2 regions of the Bacteroides sp. OM05-10AA genome follow, and region 2 is predicted to be linked to the other one. Evidence: riboswitches for the same ligand, from Rfam matches in the RefSeq annotation. Region 2 holds a riboswitch; the other holds the start of a gene.
What was found. Region 2 has a riboswitch for thiamine pyrophosphate ahead of DXB58_RS11110 (TonB-dependent receptor). Riboswitches for the same ligand answer to the same signal wherever they lie in the genome.

Region 1 (11,619 bases), on a different contig from region 2:
CTGAATAGCCTCGTGCCCGGAACAGAATATGAAGGTAAAACGGTAGAAGAAATCGTTGCAGCCGCACCGGATGGAGCTATATTCAATAACGCCGGACAAGTATTGAACCACAACCTGTACTTCCTGCAATTTGCCCCGAAACCTTCGAAGAAGGAACCGGCCGGTAAACTGGGAGAAGCTATCAAACGTGACTTTGGCAGCTTTGAAAACTTCAAGAAAGAATTCAATGCAGCAGCAGTCGGATTGTTTGGTTCAGGATGGGCTTGGCTATCCGTAGATAAAGACGGTAAACTGAAAATCACTAAAGAGGGGAACGGCAGCAATCCAGTACGTGCCGGTTTGAAACCACTTCTCGGATTTGACGTTTGGGAACACTCCTATTATCTGGATTACCAGAACCGCCGTGCCGACCACGTAAACGCCCTGTGGGATATCATCGACTGGGATGTGGTTGAAAAAAGAATGTAATTAAATTTACAAGCTAAACTATACTTATGGAAAAGGTCGTTGTGTTTTTCACAGCGACCTTTTCTACAGATTAAAAAGAACAGACTTTTATTGTATATCAGATGCATTAGTTGTATTTTTGCAACTAATAAAACAACATAACAAACAATTATGATACTGTATAAAAGAAAAAAAATACGATTTATTGTCTCCATTGCTGTACTCCTTTTCCTCCCCCTTTTCGGCAATGCTGCCACCACAGAAGAATCTGAGGAAGAAATTCTGTTTATCACCTCTTATAATTCTGACACTAAATATACCTACGATAACATCAGCACATTTGTAGAAACCTACACCCAATTGGGAGGAAGATATTCGACCATGGTAGAAAATATGAATGCAACAGACTTAACGCAGGCGCATCAATGGAAAAAAACATTAACTGATATTCTGGACAAACATCCGAAAGCCAAATTAGTTATTCTCCTGGGTGGTGAAGCATGGAGCAGTTTTCTTCATCTCGAAGATGAAAAGTACAAGCAGCTTCCTGTTTTCTGTGCAATGGCATCACGCAACGGTATCCGTATTCCGGAGGATTCGACCGACATCCGAAGCTATAATCCTGAAAGCATCAACTTAATGGAACGCATGAAGGAATACAACGTAAGATATTGTAGCACATACGAATATGATATCAAAAAAGACATTGAAATGATACAGAATTTCTATCCGGAAACAGAACACCTTGTATTTGTATCGGATAACACATACAACGGACTTGCCGAACTGGCATGGTTCAAGAAAAACCTGCAACATTTTCCACAGTTGTCTATCACCTACGTCGATGGCCGCATCCATACACTCGATATGGCTGCCAGTCAATTGCGCAATCTTCCCAGAAACACAGTCATGTTGCTTGGCATCTGGAGAATCGATAACCGGGGTATTACTTACATGAATAACTCCGTTTATGCTTTTTCCAAAGCCAATCCTCTCCTGCCTATGTTCAGCATGACTTCCACTGCAATAGGTTACTGGGCTATCGGAGGATATGTCCCGCAATATGAAGGAGTGGGACAAAGCATGGGAGAATATGCCTACCGCTTTTTAGACCAGAAGGAAACTGATATCAGCAGTATCAATATCTTACCCAACAGATATAAATTTGATGCGAAGAAACTAAAGGAATGGGGATTTGAAAACAAGAAGTTACCTGTTAACTCAATGGTAATCAATCAGCCCATCCCGTTCTTTGTGGCCTATAAGACAGAAGTGCAATTCATCCTGATTATATTTCTCGTATTAGTAGGAAGTCTAATGATTTCGCTGTATTACTATTACCGGACTAAAATCCTGAAGAATCACCTTGAAAGAACTACGAAACAACTACGGGAAGATAAAAAGAAGCTGGAAGAGTCTGAAGTCGAATTGCGTGATGCTAAAGAGCGCGCCGAAGAAGCTAATCAGCTGAAAAGTGCCTTTGTTTCGAATATGAGCCACGAGATACGGACTCCGCTAAATGCTATTGTCGGTTTCTCCAGCCTGATTATCGGTTCGGTAGAGCAGAATAACGAACTGAAAGAATACGCAGATATTGTCCAGACCAACTCTAATCTGCTGCTCCAACTGATTAGTGATGTACTGGATATATCACGCCTGGAATCAGGAAAGCTGCAATTCAAATATGAATGGTGTGAGCTGGTGAACCATTGCCAGAATATGATTACCCTGACCAACCGAAACAAGACAATGGATGTAGACATCAAACTGCAAATGCCTAAAGAGCCTTACATGCTCTACACAGATCCCTTGCGCCTGCAACAGATTATTATCAATCTGCTGAACAACGCCTTGAAATTCACTCCTGCCGGAGGAAGCATTACGCTGGATTATGAAGTGGACGAAGAAAAGCAATGTATGCTGTTCTCGGTAACTGATACCGGCACCGGAATCCCCGAAGATAAACAGGAGCTGGTATTCCAACGTTTCGAAAAGCTGAATGAGTTCGTACAGGGTACAGGATTGGGACTGGCTATCTGCAAACTGACCATCCAATATATGGGAGGTGATATCTGGATTGACAAGAATTACAAAAATGGTGCCCGATTTATCTTTTCTCATCCTATCAAAAAACAGGAATCAACAGAAAAATGAAAAAAAATCGACTGATTTAGTGTTTTTCTGTTTCTTTTTCACTTACTTTGCCCCCGTAAAGACAAAGGGGTGCCCCATGAGGGGCTGAGATTATACCCTAGGAACCTGAGGCAGTTAGTACTGACGTAGGGATTGTGTTTCTTCTTATCGCCTTTCCATTCAAGCACGCTCTTTGTATTTACTTTCAACTTATTTATTCTGATAGGACAATGAAAGTACAAGTGAACAACAAAGAGGTGGAAATTACTCCCGACTCTACCCTTACACAACTGACAGCACAGCTCGAACTTCCGGTTCAAGGCATTGCTATCGCCGTAAACAACAAAATGATTCCCCGTACCGAATGGGAGGGTTTCATATTGCATGAGAACGATAACCTGGTGATTATCAAAGCTGCTTGCGGAGGATAAGGGAATGGTCAGTCTACAATTTATCACGCATCAGACCGAACGGTACTCGTACCTCGAATCGGCACGTATGGCACTCGAAGGCGGGTGCAAATGGATCCAACTACGCATGAAAGAGGCTCCTCTCGAAGAAGTGGAGGCAGTAGCCCTGCAACTGAAACCGCTTTGTAAAGAGCACGAAGCAATCCTGGTTCTGGACGATCACGTTGAACTGGCGCGAAAGCTGGAAGTGGACGGTGTGCATCTGGGCAAAAAGGATATGCCTATCGACCAGGCCCGCCAAATTCTTGGAGAGGCTTTCATTATCGGCGGCACTGCAAATACATTCGAAGATGTTGTACAGCACTATCGTGCCGGTGCCGATTATCTTGGCATCGGTCCTTTCCGGTTTACTACCACCAAAAAGAATTTAAGCCCTGTACTGGGATTGGAAGGCTATTCCTCCATCCTTTCACAGATGAAAGAGGCGAATATCGAAATCCCCGTAGTAGCGATTGGAGGAATCACTTATGAGGATATTCCTGCCATACTTCACACAGGAGTAAACGGGATAGCTCTATCGGGAACCATTCTCGGAGCGGATAATCCGGTAGAAGAGACACGTAGAATCATTGAAAGTGATTAATGGAAATTTATAGAAACGCAGATTAACGCAAATTTTCGCAGATTATTAGAGGGCTACGCTATGTTGGAGAACTTAATTTTTTGCGAAAATTTGCGTTAATCTGCGTTTCTATAATTGTCTGCAAAATTAGCATTTAAATAATCAACTAAAATATAGAGAATGGAAAAGTTAGTAATTGCGGGACGCGAATTTAACTCCCGTCTTTTCCTGGGAACAGGAAAATTCAATTCCAATGAAGTAATGGAACAAGCTATTCTGGCTTCAGGCACGGAAATGGTTACTGTTGCCATGAAACGAATCGACATGGACAACAAAGAGGATGACATGCTGAAACATATTATTCATCCGAATATTCAGCTATTGCCCAATACTTCCGGTGTACGTAATGCAGAAGAGGCTGTTTTTGCAGCACAACTGGCTCGCGAAGCCTTTGGAACAAATTGGCTGAAACTGGAAATTCACCCGGACCCACGCTATCTGCTCCCTGACTCTATCGAGACACTGAAAGCTACGGAAGAACTGGTAAAACTGGGTTTTATCGTATTGCCTTATTGTCAGGCTGACCCTGTACTCTGCAAACGTCTGGAAGAAGCGGGCGCAGCTACTGTTATGCCGCTCGGTGCACCAATCGGTACCAATAAAGGATTGCAGACCAAAGAATTCCTGCAAATCATTATCGAACAGGCAGGTATCCCGGTAGTCGTAGATGCAGGCATCGGTGCACCCAGTCATGCTGCCGAAGCAATGGAACTGGGAGCTTCCGCTGTATTAGTTAATACCGCAATAGCCGTTGCCGGAAATCCGGTAGAAATGGCAAAAGCATTCAAAGCGGCTACAGAAGCCGGAAGACAGGCTTACGAAGCAGGATTAGGGTTACAAGCCGTCGACTTCGTGGCAGAAGCAAGTTCACCTCTAACGGCTTTTCTTGATTAAAAACGAATAAACTATGGAACAAAAAGTAAAATTCCCCCGCTCGCAGAAAATCTATTTACCCGGTAAACTTTATCCGAATATCCGTGTAGCGATGCGGAAAGTGGAACAAGTGCCCAGTGTCAGCTTTGAAGGCGAAGAAAAGATAGCAACACCGAACCCGGAGATATATGTATATGATACCAGCGGACCGTTCAGCGATGCAGATATGAGCATTGATCTTAAAAAAGGACTGCCCCGTATGCGTGAAGAATGGATTGTAGGCCGTGGTGATGTGGAACAACTTCCCGAAATTACTTCGGAATACGGACAAATGAGAAGAGACGATAAAAGTCTCGATCACTTACGTTTCGAGCACATCGCTCTGCCCTATCGCGCTAAAAAAGGAGAAGCAATCACTCAAATGGCATACGCCAAAAGAGGGATTATCACCCCTGAAATGGAATATGTGGCAATCCGCGAGAACATGAACTGCGAGGAATTGGGAATTAAGACCCACATTACTCCAGAATTTGTCCGTCAGGAGATTGCAGAGGGACGTGCTGTATTACCGGCCAATATCAACCACCCGGAAGCTGAACCGATGATTATCGGACGCAACTTCCTTGTGAAAATCAATACGAATATCGGAAATTCAGCTACTACCTCAAGCATAGATGAAGAAGTGGAGAAAGCATTGTGGAGCTGCAAATGGGGTGGCGATACCTTGATGGATCTTTCCACAGGAGAAAATATCCATGAAACACGCGAATGGATTATCCGTAATTGTCCCGTACCCGTCGGCACGGTTCCTATTTATCAGGCACTTGAAAAGGTGAACGGCATAGTGGAAGACCTCACCTGGGAAATCTACCGGGATACATTGATTGAACAATGCGAACAAGGTGTAGATTACTTCACCATTCATGCAGGGATCCGCCGCCATAATGTTCATCTTGCCGATAAGCGGTTGTGCGGTATTGTCAGCCGTGGAGGAAGCATAATGAGTAAATGGTGTCTCGTACACGATCAGGAAAGTTTCTTATACGATCACTTTGATGATATTTGTGATATCCTGGCACAATATGATGTAGCCGTTTCTTTAGGCGACGGACTTCGTCCGGGTTCCATCTACGATGCGAACGATGAAGCACAGTTTGCCGAACTGGACACCATGGGAGAATTAGTGCTTCGTGCCTGGGATAAGAATGTTCAGGCATTTATTGAAGGCCCCGGACACGTTCCGATGCATAAAATCAAAGAGAACATGGAACGTCAGATTGAAAAATGCCATGACGCCCCATTCTATACACTCGGCCCGTTGGTGACGGATATTGCTCCCGGATACGACCATATCACTTCTGCTATCGGTGCCGCACAAATCGGATGGCTGGGTACGGCTATGCTTTGTTATGTCACTCCGAAAGAACACCTTGCCTTACCCGACAAAGAGGATGTACGCGTAGGAGTCATTACCTACAAGATAGCCGCTCATGCCGCTGACCTGGCAAAAGGACACCCGGGTGCACAGGTACGGGACAACGCATTGAGTAAAGCTCGCTATGAGTTCCGCTGGAAAGATCAGTTCGACCTGTCTCTCGACCCGGAACGGGCGCAGACCTATTTCCGTGCAGGACATCATATCGATGGAGAATATTGTACGATGTGCGGACCTAATTTCTGTGCAATGAGACTGTCACGCGATTTAAAGAAAAGCGCTAAAACCAACAAATAATGAGTGGGGAGAAACAGAAAGTCAGCCCACTGACCGAACCTGCCCTCCCCTCATTTCAATTTTCAATTTTTAATTTTCAATTCTCAATTTAATAAGAATGTTCTCCGACGAATTAGAAAAAATATCCTGGGAAGAGACGACAAAAGCCATCTATTCCAAAACAGATGCCGACGTACGCCGTGCATTGGGTAAAAAAGAGCATCTGGATGTCAACGACTTTATGGCGCTGATTTCACCTGCCGCCACTCCTTATCTGGAAGTGATGGCACGCCTTAGTCAGAAATATACGATGGAACGGTTCGGTAAGACTATCTCCATGTTCGTACCGCTCTACCTGACTAATTCATGTACCAACTCCTGTGTCTATTGCGGTTTCCACATCAGCAATCCGCTGAAGAGAACGATACTGACAGAGGAAGAGATTGTCAACGAATACAAAGCCATCAAACGACTGGCTCCTTTTGAAAATCTACTGCTCGTAACCGGTGAAAACCCGGCCGCAGCAGGTGTTCCCTACATTGCCCGGGCGCTGGATTTGGCAAAACCTTATTTCAGCAACCTGCAAATTGAAGTAATGCCCCTTAAAGCAGAAGAATATCAGGAACTGACTAATCATGGTCTGAATGGAGTGATCTGTTTTCAAGAGACTTACCATAAAGCAAATTACAAGACATATCATCCGAGAGGCATGAAGTCTAAATTCGAATGGCGTGTAGATGGCTTCGACCGCATGGGACAGGCAGGTGTACATAAGATTGGTATGGGTGTCCTGATCGGTCTGGAAGAATGGCGGACAGACGTAACGATGATGGCTTATCACCTGCGTTATCTGCAGAAGCATTACTGGAAAACAAAATACAGCGTAAATTTCCCGCGCATGCGTCCGTCTGAAAATGGCGGATTCCAACCGAATGTAGTCATGAACGACCGGGAACTGGCTCAACTTACATTCGCTATGCGAATCTTCGACCACGACGTAGATATCTCCTATTCCACCCGTGAAAGTGCAGAAATCCGAAATCACATGGCAACGCTCGGTGTTACAACCATGAGTGCGGAGAGTAAAACTGAACCGGGAGGATATTACAGTTATCCTCAAACCCTGGAACAATTTCACGTAAGTGACGAGCGAAAGGCGGTTGAAGTGGAACGTGACTTGAAGAAACTGGGGCGCGAACCGGTTTGGAAAGATTGGGATCAGTCTTTTGATTTTAAAAGATAGGCAGATGCGGTACGATAGACAAATCATACTTCCCGAAATCGGAGAAGAAGGTCAGAAGAAACTGCAGGAAGCCAAAGTGCTTATTGTAGGTGTGGGAGGGCTAGGCTCTCCCATCGCTCTCTACCTGGCAGGCGCCGGTGTGGGATGTCTCGGACTGGTAGATGACGATTTGGTAAGCATCACTAACCTGCAACGACAAGTTCTCTATTCCGAAAAAGAATTGGGTAAACCGAAAGCTATCTGTGCAGCGGAACGGCTCTCCGCTCTCAACAACGAGATCAGAATACATCCCTACTCTACCCGGTTGACGAAAGAAAATGCTTATCATATCATTCAGGAATATGATATAGTAGTCGACGGCTGTGATAACTTTGCCACCCGCTACCTGATTAACGATATCTGCATTGAACAGAAAAAGCCATACGTATATGGTGCTATCTGCGGCTTTGAAGGACAGGTTTCTGTATTCAACTATGGAAATCAGAAAAAGAACTACCGGGATCTTTATCCCGACGAAGAAGAAATGCAACGAATGCCTCCTCCGCCCAAAGGTGTGATGGGGGTTACTCCTGCCATTGTAGGAAGCGTTGAAGCTACGGAAGTGCTGAAAATAATCTGTGATTTTGGAGATGCTTTAGCCGGCGAACTATGGACTATCGACCTGCGGACATGGCAATCTAACAAATTTTCACTATAAAGGTTGGTTTCTGACATAGTTAATTAGTAACTTTGCTAAGCAATCCAATTTTAACAAAAGAAATGAAACTAATTGTAGTTACCACCCCTACCTTCTTCGTCGAAGAAGATAAGATTATTACCGCTCTTTTCGAAGAGGGGCTGGATGTCCTACATCTTAGGAAGCCGGAAACTCCGGCTATGTATTCGGAACGGCTATTGACACTTATTCCGGATAAATATCACCGCCGTATCGTCACGCATGAACATTTCTATCTGAAAGAAGAATTTAATCTGATGGGTATCCACCTGAATGCACGTAATCCCAAAGAGCCGCATGATTATTATGGTCACATCAGCTGTTCGTGCCATTCAGTGGAGGAGGTAAAAAACAGAAAGCATTTTTACGACTATGTTTTTATGAGTCCTATTTATGACAGTATCTCTAAAGTGAATTACTATTCAACATATACTGCCGAAGAATTGCGTGAAGCACAAAGAGCCAAAATTATCGATTCGAAAGTGATGGCATTGGGAGGTATCAATGAAGATAATTTGCTGGAGATTAAAGATTTCGGTTTCGGAGGAGCCGTCGTATTAGGAGATCTTTGGAACAAATTCGACGCCTGTCAGGATCAGAACTATTTAGCCGTAATCGAGCACTTTAAAAAGTTGAAAAAGCTATCAGATTAATAAAAAGCCGATAGTAAACTGACTGTGCATTCCTATTGTATATCCAATAAAGGAAATGACTTTCTCAATCATAAAATAAAAAAGCCGCTGCGAATTGTCTTCTGCAACGGCTTTCTGTATTTTCGGTGTTTTCTTATCAGAACTTATATCCTACGATAATAGAGAAATTCATGTTTTTAGGATTGCCAACTTTTTCCACATCAACCAGACCAAATTGACCATCCAAGCCTGCAATGATTCTACCAAATTCCAATGCAACTCCTACACCAAGACCTGCATCAAAACGCTTCAAAGCATCATCACCAAAAGTATCGACTTTACGTTCCGTATCATTACCTAAGTCAAACTTTGTTTTACCGGCAATACCACAAGCAAAATAAGGACCTGCATTCACCACCAGATTAGTATTATCTGCTACATTAAAACGTGCAGCAGCCATTACTGGCAATTCCAAATACATTGCATTAATGCTATTGCCATCTTTCTTTGCACCTTTACTAGTTAAGAATAATGAAGGTTGCAGTGACCATGTATCAGTAAAAGCATATTCAAAACCTCCACCAAGTTTGAATCCAACCTTTGCATTCAGATCAAGATCACCGGTGTAATTACTAAAGTTCATACCTACTTTGGCATTCCAACCTGTAATTTGAGAGAAACCTGCCACTGAAATCAGTGCAAATAAAACAAACAAAACACTCTTCTTCATAATTTTAAAGTTTTAAATTAATACTAAAGGTTTTTAGTAACCTCCTTGTTTAACAATACAAATGTATAATTGTAATTCGTATTAAACAACTTTTTCGTTAATAAGTGCGTAAAGTATAGAGATTATACATAAAAAAAGGGAATTCCCTATTTTTGAGAACTCCCTTTCCTATTTGTTGAATTGTTTTCTTCTTATTAGAATGCGTAATGGAAACCAATTGAAAGATCTTCACTGGTAAGTTCAAGACCAAAAGAATCTCCTAGCGTATTTATATTTCTACGATATCCCAGGAAACCATACTTGGCAATGAAAGAGAAGTGATCGTTCAATTTAACAGCAATACCCGGTCTAAGTCCCACTTGTCCGGCTTTAGTAGTGTCTCCGTCTTTAACCTTCACGAAGCCGAGAGCAGCAGTTCCGTCCAAGAATAGGCGAACCGCACCGGTTTCACAGTAAGTCCAACGAATGTATGGAGCAACAATAACTGAATTCTTTGTTAATCCTCCATTATAATTATGTGAATAATCCAATTCAGCACCCAATGCCCATGTCTCATTAAAGTTATATCCAACTTCCGGAGCAACTTTAAAAGAAGTAGTGTTGCCTGTGCTGTTACGCCAAACGTTCAAAGATCCGCCTACGTAAATGTCTTGTGCTTTTACAGCGATAGTTGCTAACATTACAACTACCAATAATAAACCCTTTTTCATTTTCTTTGTTTTTTAAAATTAAACGTTAGACCCCAATTCGGTCGATTTCTGGGGTGCAAATGTAAAGCTGTTTTTATGATTAAACAAACATTTAGTTAGTTTTTTATAATAAATACCAAATAAATATTGGGTGGTAAACGGACATCAATACCCAACAGGCATAAAATAAAATAGACTGCAAATACTTTCACAAGTATTTACAGTCTATTTATCAGATAGTTAAGTACCTAACCAGCGTATTTGACTATCCTTCTATTGCTGCTTGCGCCGCCGCCAATCTGGCAATCGGCACTCTGAATGGAGAACAACTAACGTAGTTCAAACCTACCCGGTGACAGAACTTCACTGAAGAAGGCTCACCACCATGTTCACCACAAATACCACATTTCAGATCCGGACGGATAGCACGGCCCTTTTCTGTAGCCATACGTACCAACTGTCCCACGCCATTCTGGTCGAGAACCTGGAACGGGTCTACTTTCAAAATCTTCTTTTCCAGATAAACAGGAAGGAAAGAAGCTATATCATCACGAGAATAACCGAAAGTCATCTGCGTTAAGTCATTTGTACCGAATGAGAAGAACTCGGCAGAAGAAGCGATACGGTCGGCAGTCAAAGCGGCACGCGGAATTTCGATCATTGTACCCACTTTGAAGTCAATGCTATCTCCTACTTCCTCAAACAACTTCTTAGCTTCCGCACGGATTACATTTTCCTGCTCCTTGAATTCATACAAGATACCAGTTAGTGGAACCATGATTTCCGGATGAGTTTCCACTCCTTCTTTCTTCAATTCGAGTGCAGCACCCAAAATGGCACGTGTCTGCATCTGTGTAATTTCAGGATAAGTATTTCCCAGACGGCAACCACGGTGACCCAACATCGGGTTATGCTCACACAATGATTCTACACGTTGCTGGATATATTGCAGGCTCACACCCATAGTATCTGCCATTTCCTGCTGTCCCTTCAGATCGTGAGGAACGAACTCATGCAAAGGAGGATCGAGCAAACGAACAGTTACCGGGCAACCAGCCATTGCTTTAAAGATGCCCTTAAAGTCTTCCTGTTGGTATGGAAGAATCTTAGCCAATGCTTTACGACGTCCTTCTGCATTTTCCGCCAGAATCATTTCACGCATTGCCTTGATCTTTTCACCTTCGAAGAACATGTGTTCCGTACGGCAAAGACCAATACCTACTGCACCGAAGTTACGAGCCACTTCCGCATCATGAGGAGTATCCGCATTTGTACGTACCTGCAGACGAGTATACTTATCAGCCAGCGTCATTAATTCGGCAAAGTCACCGGAAAGTTCTGCAGCCTGTGTTTC
Region 2 (11,619 bases):
TGCCAATTCATGTTGTATGCTTATCACGTAAAAGCCTTTCTGGGAAAGGAATCGTGTTAGATAGGCATAAGTCTGATTGGACTTATTATTTTTATTTCCATCGTAGCCGTGGCTAAATATAATGACTTTTGTTTTCGAATTCACTTTGTGCGGCTGATAGACGGCTAGCGGTATCACTCTGTTTCTTGAAGCATCAAAAAGACAAGTCAAAAACTCTATTTGTGAGAAACAAGAGAGTGCTGATAATAAAAGAACAAATACAATAATTAGTTTCTTCATGTCTATGATGTGATATTTATTATTCTATAAATCTAAGAGCAACTGAATTATAACAATGAATGCATAATGTAAGGAAGGGATTATAAAATGATTTTCTCATAAAGTTTGAACCACTCTAAACCGTAATGACCCAATCCTAAATCTACGGTATCAATGTATTCGAACCCACACTTTTCGTACAATGAAATAGCCGGAAGATTTTTCTCGTAAACATCTAACCGCACAGACTTTATCCCCGAACTTTGAGCCAATTCCAATGAATAATCCATTAATGCATGCCCTACTCCTATTTTCAAAAAAGAAGGATGTACAACAAAAGTATGTATCACAAAGATATTACTATAGTCCAGTTCTATTTTCCATTTGACATTCTCATAAGCCTTTTCCGGTTGATGATTTAAAATGACTGAACCGACAATTCTTCCATCATATCTTGCTACGTAAAGCGTTTCATCATTTACACCGGCAACCGCATCTTCCCGAACAGGATAAACATCTTTTATCCACCCGGGATAATTAGTCGTAACAGCCAGATAATCATTCAGTTCATCATACAGCTTTTCCAGTTCATCTATATCAGCAGAAGTTCCGGGCTCTATTATAAATTTCATATATACACACTGTTTATCTTTTTATCAGTTCTTCAATCTTTCCACCTGTAATATAAGGTATACATTCGGATATCTTCTCAATACTCCAATCCCACCATTGCAATTTCTGCAATTGGACAATCGTATTCTCATCAAAACGCTTCCGGATTTCTTTGGCTGGTGTCCCACCTACTATCGTATAGGGAGGAACATCTTTAGTAACCACTGCCCGCGACGCAATGACCGCTCCATCTCCGATATGAACTCCCGCCATGATAACAGCTTCATATCCAATCCAGACATCATTACCTATTACTATATCCCCTTTATTATCCCAGGCAGAGGTTACATCTCCTTTATCTAAATTCCATTCCTCAAAAAAGATAGGAAACGTATAATTGGATAAAGAGCCCAATGTGTGGTTTGCGCTGTTGAAAAGAAATTTGGCTCCACAAGCAATGGAACAGAATTTGCCAATTATCAATCGGTCTTTATTAATCGGATAATGATATAATACATTGTTCTTCTCAAAAAGAACAGGATCATTTACAAAGTCATTATATATTGTATAATCACCTACCATAATGGCAGGATTCTTAATCACTGTATTCAGATAAACAGTCTGGAAATCATTGGTGCGAGGATATGTTTTTGAATTCATTGTGTCAGCAGAAGAGGATTTATATTACATAGCAAATATACAAGATAAATTTCAGACTATCACACAACGAACTAAATATGTATCCCATATTGATGCTTCACTTCGGCCATCACAAACGTGCTTTCCAGTGATCCCAAGCTATCAATCGTCCCCAACACATTCAGAATAAACTCCTGATAGTATTTCATATTGGGAGCATGAATCTTCAACAGGTAATCATAACTTCCTGATATGTTATAACATTCGGTTACTTCAGGAATATCCTGTATGATCCGTGTAAACTCGGCTGCTATATCCCTGTTCAGACGTCTAAGCTTCACACTGCAGAATACGACAAATCCCTGATTCAGCTTTTCCGCATCCAACACGGCAATATACTTCTTTATATATCCTCCACTCTCCAACCGTTTAAGACGTTCAAAAACAGGAGTTGAAGAAAGGCTCACCCGTGCAGCCAGCTCTTTAGTTGTCAATCGGGCGTTTTCTTGCAAAGTACGGAGTATTTGCAAATCGACTCTATCCAGTTTATCAAAAGTATCCATAAGAAAAATATTCTTCTAAAAGGTGATTTTTAGGAATAACGCAGATACATTATTCCATATAACGGCACAAAAATAGCATTATTTTCTATATTTAAGCCATATATTGTTCGATATATCTACATCCCATAACTTTGCAAGAAAATAAAGAAAAAATATAAAACTTAAAAAACATACGATTATGGCAACAAAGAATTTACATTTCGAGACTTTACAAGTTCATGTAGGACAAGAACAAGCAGATCCGGCAACAGATGCCCGTGCAGTACCTATTTATCAGACTACCTCTTATGTATTTCACAATTCCGCTCACGCAGCCGCACGTTTCGGCCTGCAGGACCCGGGAAACATCTACGGCCGCCTGACCAACTCCACTCAAGGAGTTTTTGAACAACGCGTAGCCGCTCTTGAAGGAGGAGTAGCAGGGCTGGCAGTTGCTTCGGGTGCCGCTGCTATCACTTATGCTTTCGAGAACATCACTCGCGCAGGCGACCATATTGTAGCAGCCAAAACTATTTATGGAGGAAGTTATAACTTACTGGCTCATACCTTACCCAGCTATGGCATCACAACAACATTCGTTGATCCAAGTGATTTATCGAACTTTGAAAAAGCCATTCAGGAAAATACGAAAGCCGTATTTATCGAGACGCTGGGAAATCCGAACTCAAATATCATTGATATAGAGGCAGTAGCTGAAATAGCTCACCGCCACAAAATTCCTTTGATTATTGATAACACGTTCGGTACTCCGTATTTAATCCGCCCCATCGAACACGGAGCAGATATCGTAGTACATTCTGCAACAAAATTCATTGGCGGACACGGTTCTTCATTAGGAGGAGTTATTGTAGATTCGGGAAAATTCGACTGGGTAGCTTCCGGCAAATTTCCACAACTAACCGAACCTGATCCATGCTATCATGGCGTACGCTTCGTTGATGCAGCCGGTCCGGCTGCCTATGCCATCCGTATCCGGGCTATTCTGCTGCGCGACACAGGTGCCACCATCAGTCCATTCAACGCTTTTATCCTGTTGCAAGGTTTGGAAACTCTTTCCTTGCGCGTAGAACGCCATGTAGAAAATGCATTGAAGGTAGTGAATTTCTTAAACAATCACCCGAAAGTGAAGAAAGTGAACCATCCATCATTATCCAATCATCCTGACCATGCACTGTATCAACGTTACTTCCCGAATGGTGCCGGTTCCATTTTTACTTTCGAGGTAAAAGGCGGACAAGAAGAAGCACACCGCTTCATCGACAGTCTGGAGATTTTCTCCCTGCTTGCCAATGTTGCCGATGTGAAATCATTGGTGATCCACCCGGCAAGCACTACCCATTCACAGCTCAATGCACAGGAACTCGCCGAACAGGAGATTTATCCGGGCACCGTACGTTTATCAATTGGAACGGAACATATTGATGACCTGATTGCGGATTTGGATCAGGCGCTTGCCAAAATCTAACATTCAATCATTGAACTTTCCATGACTGCAAGATGTTATACCTATATAACATTAAAAACATTGCAGTCATGGAAAAATATTTAATACACAGCAACGAACTGCATCTGATAGACGCAGAGAAAATCCATCAAGCCGTAGAAAAGATGGTGGAATCACTCGATTTAGCCGCAGGATCAACCACTAACTTCGATCTCTATCAGGTTGTGGAAAACTACTTTAAAGATCTCGAGAAAAGGAGAAAAATTAATCATGTACTGGGAATCAAAGAAGATAGATATGAACTAGCCGAAGATTTCGGTATAAAATAAAAAAGAGATTTATTCAATCACACCAGACAAGTTTTCCCAAAAATAAGGGAGTTGCACGTTAAGTACAACTCCCTTATTTTTTGAATTATCAGAATATAACAATCAATTTCCCTGATGCACAGTAAGCTGTGGGAAAGGAAAGTTGATACCTTTTTCATTGAAGGTTTCGTAAATTGCTTTATTGGTATCGAAATAAACACCCCAATAATCTCCGCTATTTACCCATACACGTACCACCACATTCACACTGCTGGCATCCAGCGCATGAAGAGCTATAAACGGAGCAGGTTCATTCAAGATACGTTTATCGGCAGCCAGAATATCACGAACAATTTGCTGAACCTTATTGAAATCTTCTCCATAATCTATACCAATAATCCATTCTACACGGCGGGTTTCCTGATGACTGTAGTTGGTCACTACTCCACTGCTCAATGAACCATTTGGAATATAAATCAATTTGTTGTCCGAAGTAGTAAGGATGGTATGAAATATCTGGATCTCTTTTACTGTACCGGCTGAACCTTGCTGTGTTTCTATCCAGTCACCAACCTTATAAGGTTTGAACAAAAGAATAACCAATCCCCCGGCAAAGTTCTGCAAATTGCCGGACAAAGCCATACCGACAGCCACACCGGCAGAAGCCAATAAAGCCGCAAACGAAGTTGTTTCAACTCCCAAGGCGCCGACAACAGAAATAATTAAAAGGATTGTCAACAGAATATTTACCAGACTTCTAACGAAAGTTTTGATACTAACATCCACCTTTCGTTTATCCAACAGACGTCTTATAAACTTGTTGAGCAACGAGATAAGGAAACGTCCGACAATAAAGACGATGACCGCAATCAGTATACGTTCTCCGGCACGAATACCGAAGTCTATCAGTTGTTGAGTAATCAGCGAAAGTTTATCCAATCCGTCAGCATTGGCAATCGCTTCTTCCATTAATTTATCTGCGGCCACTTGCACAGAATCCGCAGCTTGTGTTGCTTGCAATAATAGTAGCATAATTAAAATATATATTAAGTGAATAAATTGCTGTTTTGCTATTTCAACAATCTACAAAGTTATATTGTTTTTAGCGAATCTAAAAGTTTTTTTTGCTTTCCTCCTGCAAAAGCTGTATTTTTGTAACCGATTCACTGGTAGGGGTGCCTTAACATGACGGGCTGAGAACATACCCATAGAATCTGATCCGGGTAATGCCGGCGTAGAGAACTAATTAGTAAGCAAAAATGAAAAGAATTGTATGGATGGCCGTCGCCTTATTGGGCGCAGGCATCACTGTTCATGCACAGACGAGTGCAAAGGACAGTATGAGAGTAGTAAACCTGCAAGAGGTGCAGGTAGTATCCACACGTGCCACAGCCAAAACTCCCGTGGCATTCACCAATATAGGTAAAGCAGAACTCAAAAAGGTAAACTTCGGACAGGATATCCCCTATCTGCTAAGTATGACTCCTTCCACATTGACCACATCGGATGCAGGAGCCGGTATCGGTTATACGACACTTCGCGTACGTGGAACCGATGGCACACGAATCAACATCACAGTAAATGGCATACCGATGAACGATGCCGAAAGCCATAACCTGTTCTGGGTGAATATGCCCGACTTTTCTTCTTCCGTAAAAGATATGCAGGTGCAACGCGGAGCAGGTACATCGACGAACGGAGCAGGTGCTTTCGGAGCCAGTGTCAATATGCAAACCGAAGGTGCATCTATGAAACCATACGCCGAATTCAATGGTTCATACGGTTCGTTCAATACACACAAGGAAACAGTGAAAGTGGGAACCGGCTTACTCAATAACCACTGGACGTTTGACGCCCGCCTTTCCAATATCGGTACGGACGGATACATAGACCGTGCTTCGGTGGACTTGAACTCTTACTACCTGCAAGGAGGTTATTTTGCAGAAAACACCTCTGTGAAACTGATTGCATTTGCCGGAAAAGAAAAGACATATCATGCTTGGGGATATGCAACAAAAGAGCAAATGGAAGAATTCGGCAGACGTTACAATCCTTGCGGGGAAATGTACACCGATGCCAACGGCAAAAAACATTATTATGACGACCAAACAGATAATTACCTGCAAAAGAATTATCAACTTCTCTTCAATCATACTTTCTCAACGGCTTGGAACCTAAACGTTGCCTTACATTATACCAAAGGTGACGGTTATTACGAAGAGTACAAAGACGGCAGATACCTGATAGAATATGGATTAAAGCCATTTACAATAGATGGAACCGAAGTAGCTAAAAGCGATTTAGTCCGTCAAAAGAAGATGGATAATAAATTCGGCGGCGGTGTTTTTTCTCTCAATTACACAGCCAACAGGTTAAGTGCATCCCTGGGCGGCGGATTAAATCAATACCGGGGCAATAACTTCGGAAGAGTTCCCTGGGTGAAAAACTATGTAGGTTCTCTATCTCCCGACCATGAATATTACCGCAATAAATCCAAGAAGACCGATGGAAATATTTATCTGAAAGCGAACTACGATCTTACTAAAGGACTAAGTGCTTATGCCGATCTCCAGTATCGCCACATCAACTATACCATCGACGGAAACAATGATAAATATGACTGGAGCAAGAATGCCCTGCGTCCACTGGCAGTAGATAAAAAGTTCGATTTCTTTAACCCGAAAGTAGGATTAAACTGGAACATCACTTCCAACCATCGTGTCTATGCCTCTTTCTCGGTTGCTCAAAAAGAGCCGACAAGAAACAATTATACGAATGGTGATCCGGACTCGTACCCCAAAGCAGAAAAGCTGCTCGACTATGAAGCAGGATATACCTTTGCCAACCAATGGCTGACAGCAGGTGCAAACTTCTACTACATGGACTATACCGACCAACTGGTTCTGACCGGAGCCTTAAACGATATAGGTGAAGCACTGACCGAAAACGTGCCGGACAGTTATCGCATGGGAATCGAAATCATGCTGGGAATCAAACCGTGCAAATGGTTTCAATGGGATATCAACGCTACATGGAGCAAAAACCGTATTCAGGATTTCGTAGAGAGCCTGCCGGGCTACCACTATAATAACGACGGTAGCTCTACTTCTCTCCCAACTATTCAGATAAAGCATAAAGACACTCACATTGCTTTCTCACCGGACTTCTTACTCAACAATCGTTTCTCATTCAAATCTAAGGGATTCGAAGCTGCCCTGCAATCACAGTTCGTAAGCAAACAGTATATGACAAACGCAGAAGTTGAAGAACTGACTCTTGATAAGTATTTTGTCAGCAACCTCAATCTGGCGTACAGCTTCCGTCCCAAGAAAGTACTGAAAGAAGTCACCGTAGGATTTACTGTATACAATTTGTTTAATGAAAAATATGAAAACAACGGCTGGGCATCAAGTGACTACACCGATACACTGGAAAATCGGGGAAACTATGCCGGATATGCTGCACAAGCAGGAACAAACGTTATGGGACATGTTTCTTTCCGCTTTTAATCACACAGAGTTATGGAATTGAATTTTCTGGAAATATTCGGTACGATTGTCGGGCTGGTCTACCTTTGGTTAGAGTACCGGGCAAGTATCTACCTTTGGATAGCGGGTATTGTGATGCCTGCCATCTACATCTTCGTATATTACAAAGCCGGATTGTATGCTGACTTTGGCATCAATATCTACTACTTGATAGCTGCCATCTACGGCTGGTTCTTCTGGATATGGGGACACAGAAAAAAGAAAGGCCAATTGACGACAGCAGATGCTTCAATCGGTGCCCCCCCTAAAGGTCTTCCTATCGTACATACTCCGGGAAAATGTTACTTGCCTCTTTTTCTGGTATTCGTCGTTTCTTTCCTCGGCATTGCATGGATACTGATAGCATATACGGATAGCAATGTTCCCTGGCTGGACAGTTTTACTACCGCATTAAGTATTGTCGGCATGTGGATGCTGGCACGCAAATACATCGAACAATGGTTTGCTTGGATTCTTGTGGATATTGTCTGCTGCGGACTTTATATCTACAAAGACCTTTATTTTACTTCCGCTTTGTACGGACTTTACTCCATTATAGCTATCTTTGGCTACTTTAAGTGGAAAAAATTAATGAGCATACAATGAAATACGAACACTATACTCCCGAAGCCGTGATACTTGCCAATGGCGAATATCCCAGCCATCCTCTTCCCCTGCAAATGCTGGAAAATGCAGAATTTGTAGTTTGTTGTGACGGGGCAGCCAATGAATATATCCTGCGTGGGCATACTCCTGATGCAATTATTGGTGACGGGGATTCTCTTTCACCGGAATATAAAGAACTATTCTCCCTTATTGTACACCAGATAGCGGACCAAGAAACGAACGACCAAACCAAAGCCGTTCATTTCCTGCAAAAGAAAGGATTCCGGAGAATTGCCATCGTCGGAGCCACCGGCAAACGGGAAGATCATACGTTAGGAAACATCAGTCTGCTGATCGACTACATGAAAGACGGTATCGAGGTACGTACCATTACCGATTATGGTATGTTTATTCCCGCCAAAGACACGCAAACTTTCGTCTCTCATCCGGGACAGCAAGTTTCTATTTTCAATTTCGGAGCGAATGGATTGCAAGGAGAAGGATTAGTTTATCCTCTTAGTGATTTTACTAATTGGTGGCAAGGAACGCTTAATGAAGCAACAGCTAATAAGTTTACTATCCATTGTACGGGAGAGTATTTAGTATTCCTGACTTCCATGTAAGCCATATAAAACGTTTAAAAGATAACTTGACAGGATGGAAAAACAAGAGAGCGAAATTCAATACTTCACCCTCTTGTTCAAAAATACAAATAAGACCAGCTATTTTACTTCCCAGTAAATTTTATAAGTCTTAGTAAAATTAGAATTAAGTCCCTTTCTCACTTGGGTTATTGTTAAATTAGGTTCATTCTCCCGTTCACCCCAATAATAAGTATATTTGTTATTCCATTGAGCAGTTGTTTCAGTAGACAAGAACTCAAAAGCCCTTGTAGCATAAAAGTCAAACAATCCCCAAATAACTTCCGAATCATGCATGAACCATTCCCATTGATACATGCCGGATATAAAACCATCCAAGTCTACTGAACTGATATTATCATCATCGCTAAAATAACTAAATGTATGAGAATTATCACCATATAAGGAGGTTATATGACCACTTACATATGTTGGCGTCCAACTCTGATTCGTCGATCCACGCTGATATACTAATTTAGAAAGTTTCTTATTGGAATTATAAGTGAACGTACTCAATCCATCATTTGCATCCGTCCCGTTCCACATCTTTGTCAGATACCCATTCGTTCCAATAAATCCAGTATTGACAATCTTTCCATTAAGTCGCAAATAAACTGTCGTATCATCATAGGTGAATGTGTAAGTCTTGCTTGGAGTCTTATACCTCATGATACGTCCTCTGCCATCATATTCGAAGGTATATGTATCTTTATCGTCAACGACTATTTTCGTCACTTTAAATCTAGCGGAATAGGGCTTATAAGGATTATTATCATCGGTTCCACCTATTTCACCTTCCTCTCCATCATTTTGCTCCGGAGAGGAAAGTTTGTAATAGACAAACTTCAAATAATAGTCTTCATAGTTTATCACCAAAACAAGGATATTCTTTCCCAGCGTGTAGATTTCATAACGGATATCGGATATAAAGATGGAATAAAAATCTCCAGATAAGTCCCATTTCTGATTCACACTGTTTCCATTAGGATATGTCAACTTGCAGTTTCCATCCTCCGTAAATTCAAGATTCGGTTCTTCCGAAATATCCTCTTTGGACTGTTCTATCCCATCCTCATCGACCACTGTTTTAGATGACAACTTCCATTCCCCAAAAAGCATTTTACGCGCTTGCACATTTCCGGTTTCCAAAACAACTGTCTCATCTCCATCAGAAATACAACTTGATATTGCAAACAGACAAAGCATTATTGCTAAAAACATTTTCATTCGTGCGATTACATATGTTACTTTCATATTCTGTCCTCCATTTATTTGATTTCAAATTCAACTCTGCGGTTTATCAATCTCCCTTCTTCCGTGTCATTAGAAGCTATCGGTTTAGTCATCCCATAATAAGTATAGGAAAGTTTGGAAGAACCAACCCCTTTCTTTATTAAATAATCGTATACAGCTTTCGCTCTTTTCCTGGAAAGTTCCATATTGAAATCTTCTTTACCCACATTATCCGTATGTCCTTTAATTTCAACACTAAGATTTGTTCTTTGCATCAACATGGCTATCTTATCAAGGTAAGCATATGAATTTTTGTTTATTGCACTCTTGCCAAATTCAAAATTGATAACATCTACTGCGCAGATTGTCTTTCCGGCGATAGGTTTCTGGGCTACCACTAAATCGAGAATCTCTTCCAACGTATAACACGGCTTTTTCTCCTCAATGATTACAGGCACTTCCTCTTCTTCTACCACAATCGGTTTCTCAACAACGGGAACGGGCCTTTCCTTTTTAGGCATCTTTTTAAATATACTCAAAGGAACGGACACGGCTGCCGTAATTTCTATGTCCTGATGTTTCCGTGTACCGGTAATATCATATATTGCCCGATTGACTGCGATAGCTTCCCCATCTTTTTCTTTACTTCCGTAAGTGTCAGTGATGCCATACTGATAATTCGCTTCCAAAGCCAAATGAATCTTTTTCCCTGCTGCAACTTTAATAGGAATCCGTATTCCCAACCCTGCAGCCACGCTAAAATTTACTTTAGAGAAGTTCGCGTCGTTTATATCCAGAGGTTCCCATTCATAAGCCTCACCATCATGGAATTCGGTATAATTAACTTCGCCTCCTCTGCCAATCCCCAATATAGGCGCTACATAAACATAAGGGCTCACTTTGGATGGATTGGCAAAATTAAAGATAAGAGGCAACCGGAAATCAGTGTATTTCGTTTTCAGTTTATAGTAGATATTGCTATCTTCTATTTTGGTTCCACGCGATAGGAATAGAATTTCTGGACGGACAGAAAATTTTCGGCTCCTACCCAAATCAAACTCTGCAAATATCCCACCAACTCCATTAGATCCCCAGTCCGGACTGTACAGGTCAAGATTAGAATAATGCATATTAGAAAAATGCATTCCTCCTTTTACTCCCAATCTTACTCTTTCAGATTTATCACCCGATTGAGCCATCACTAAAAAACAAAAACAGCACAGGGAAAAAAATAATAAACTCCTTGCTTTCATAAAAAATGTGTTTGTTCTGTCCGCAGTCCCTTAAGGCAGAATTTACAAAACGGAAGCGTGGAACTGCGTGCCATTCCGTTAACGAAGGTCCTGAGAAAACCCAATAACACAAAATGGACAGCAGCCCCACGCCTATAGCGCGAGAACCGCTCATGCCATTCTTGTGTTATTTTGAAAATTTCTCAGGTTTTCGTTAACAAGAATGAAGCACAACGCTTCTTACAATATCACTATAAAAAATGTTCAGGGACACTTCCCTTCAACAATGCTTGCAAAGATACACACTTTTTAGCAATTCTCCATATCTCATTTCCAATAATTCCCGTTTTCTCACCTATCAAGAACAACATTTATAAGAAATACATAATATGAAAATAAAAGTTCAAAACTCGATCCTATTTAACACATCAATATACTCTCACTCTGAATAGGGTGATGCTTATACAATTGAATCGAAAATACCTTTATTCATAACTGTACTGAAATGAATCAAATCGTATATACATAGTCAATGATTTCCTATATGCATTTCTTT

Region 1: another riboswitch for thiamine pyrophosphate. It lies ahead of thiS (sulfur carrier protein ThiS); the one in region 2 lies ahead of DXB58_RS11110 (TonB-dependent receptor).

Annotation. Positions count from the first base shown of each region.
Region 1 is NZ_QSUR01000010.1:2,054-13,672, forward strand. It holds gene DXB58_RS09400 (superoxide dismutase) at 1-468, shown strand, start outside; gene DXB58_RS09405 (HAMP domain-containing sensor histidine kinase) at 619-2,601, shown strand; TPP riboswitch at 2,657-2,750, shown strand; gene thiS (sulfur carrier protein ThiS) at 2,811-3,011, shown strand; gene DXB58_RS09415 (thiamine phosphate synthase) at 3,016-3,633, shown strand; gene DXB58_RS09420 (thiazole synthase) at 3,793-4,566, shown strand; gene thiC (phosphomethylpyrimidine synthase ThiC) at 4,580-6,277, shown strand; gene thiH (2-iminoacetate synthase ThiH) at 6,375-7,499, shown strand; gene DXB58_RS09435 (HesA/MoeB/ThiF family protein) at 7,504-8,196, shown strand; gene DXB58_RS09440 (thiamine phosphate synthase) at 8,259-8,867, shown strand; gene DXB58_RS09445 (porin family protein) at 9,004-9,576, opposite strand; gene DXB58_RS09450 (outer membrane beta-barrel protein) at 9,771-10,286, opposite strand; gene ppdK (pyruvate, phosphate dikinase) at 10,531-11,619, opposite strand, start outside.
Region 2 is NZ_QSUR01000011.1:152,874-164,492, forward strand. It holds gene DXB58_RS11075 (alpha/beta hydrolase) at 1-279, opposite strand, end outside; gene DXB58_RS11080 (GNAT family N-acetyltransferase) at 360-890, opposite strand; gene DXB58_RS11085 (CatB-related O-acetyltransferase) at 904-1,530, opposite strand; gene DXB58_RS11090 (Lrp/AsnC family transcriptional regulator) at 1,602-2,072, opposite strand; gene DXB58_RS11095 (O-acetylhomoserine aminocarboxypropyltransferase/cysteine synthase family protein) at 2,251-3,537, shown strand; gene DXB58_RS11100 (hypothetical protein) at 3,606-3,845, shown strand; gene DXB58_RS11105 (mechanosensitive ion channel family protein) at 3,948-4,856, opposite strand; TPP riboswitch at 4,986-5,082, shown strand; gene DXB58_RS11110 (TonB-dependent receptor) at 5,084-7,333, shown strand; gene pnuC (nicotinamide riboside transporter PnuC) at 7,346-7,957, shown strand; gene DXB58_RS11120 (thiamine diphosphokinase) at 7,954-8,580, shown strand; gene DXB58_RS11125 (hypothetical protein) at 8,680-9,852, opposite strand; gene DXB58_RS11130 (OmpA family protein) at 9,867-11,084, opposite strand.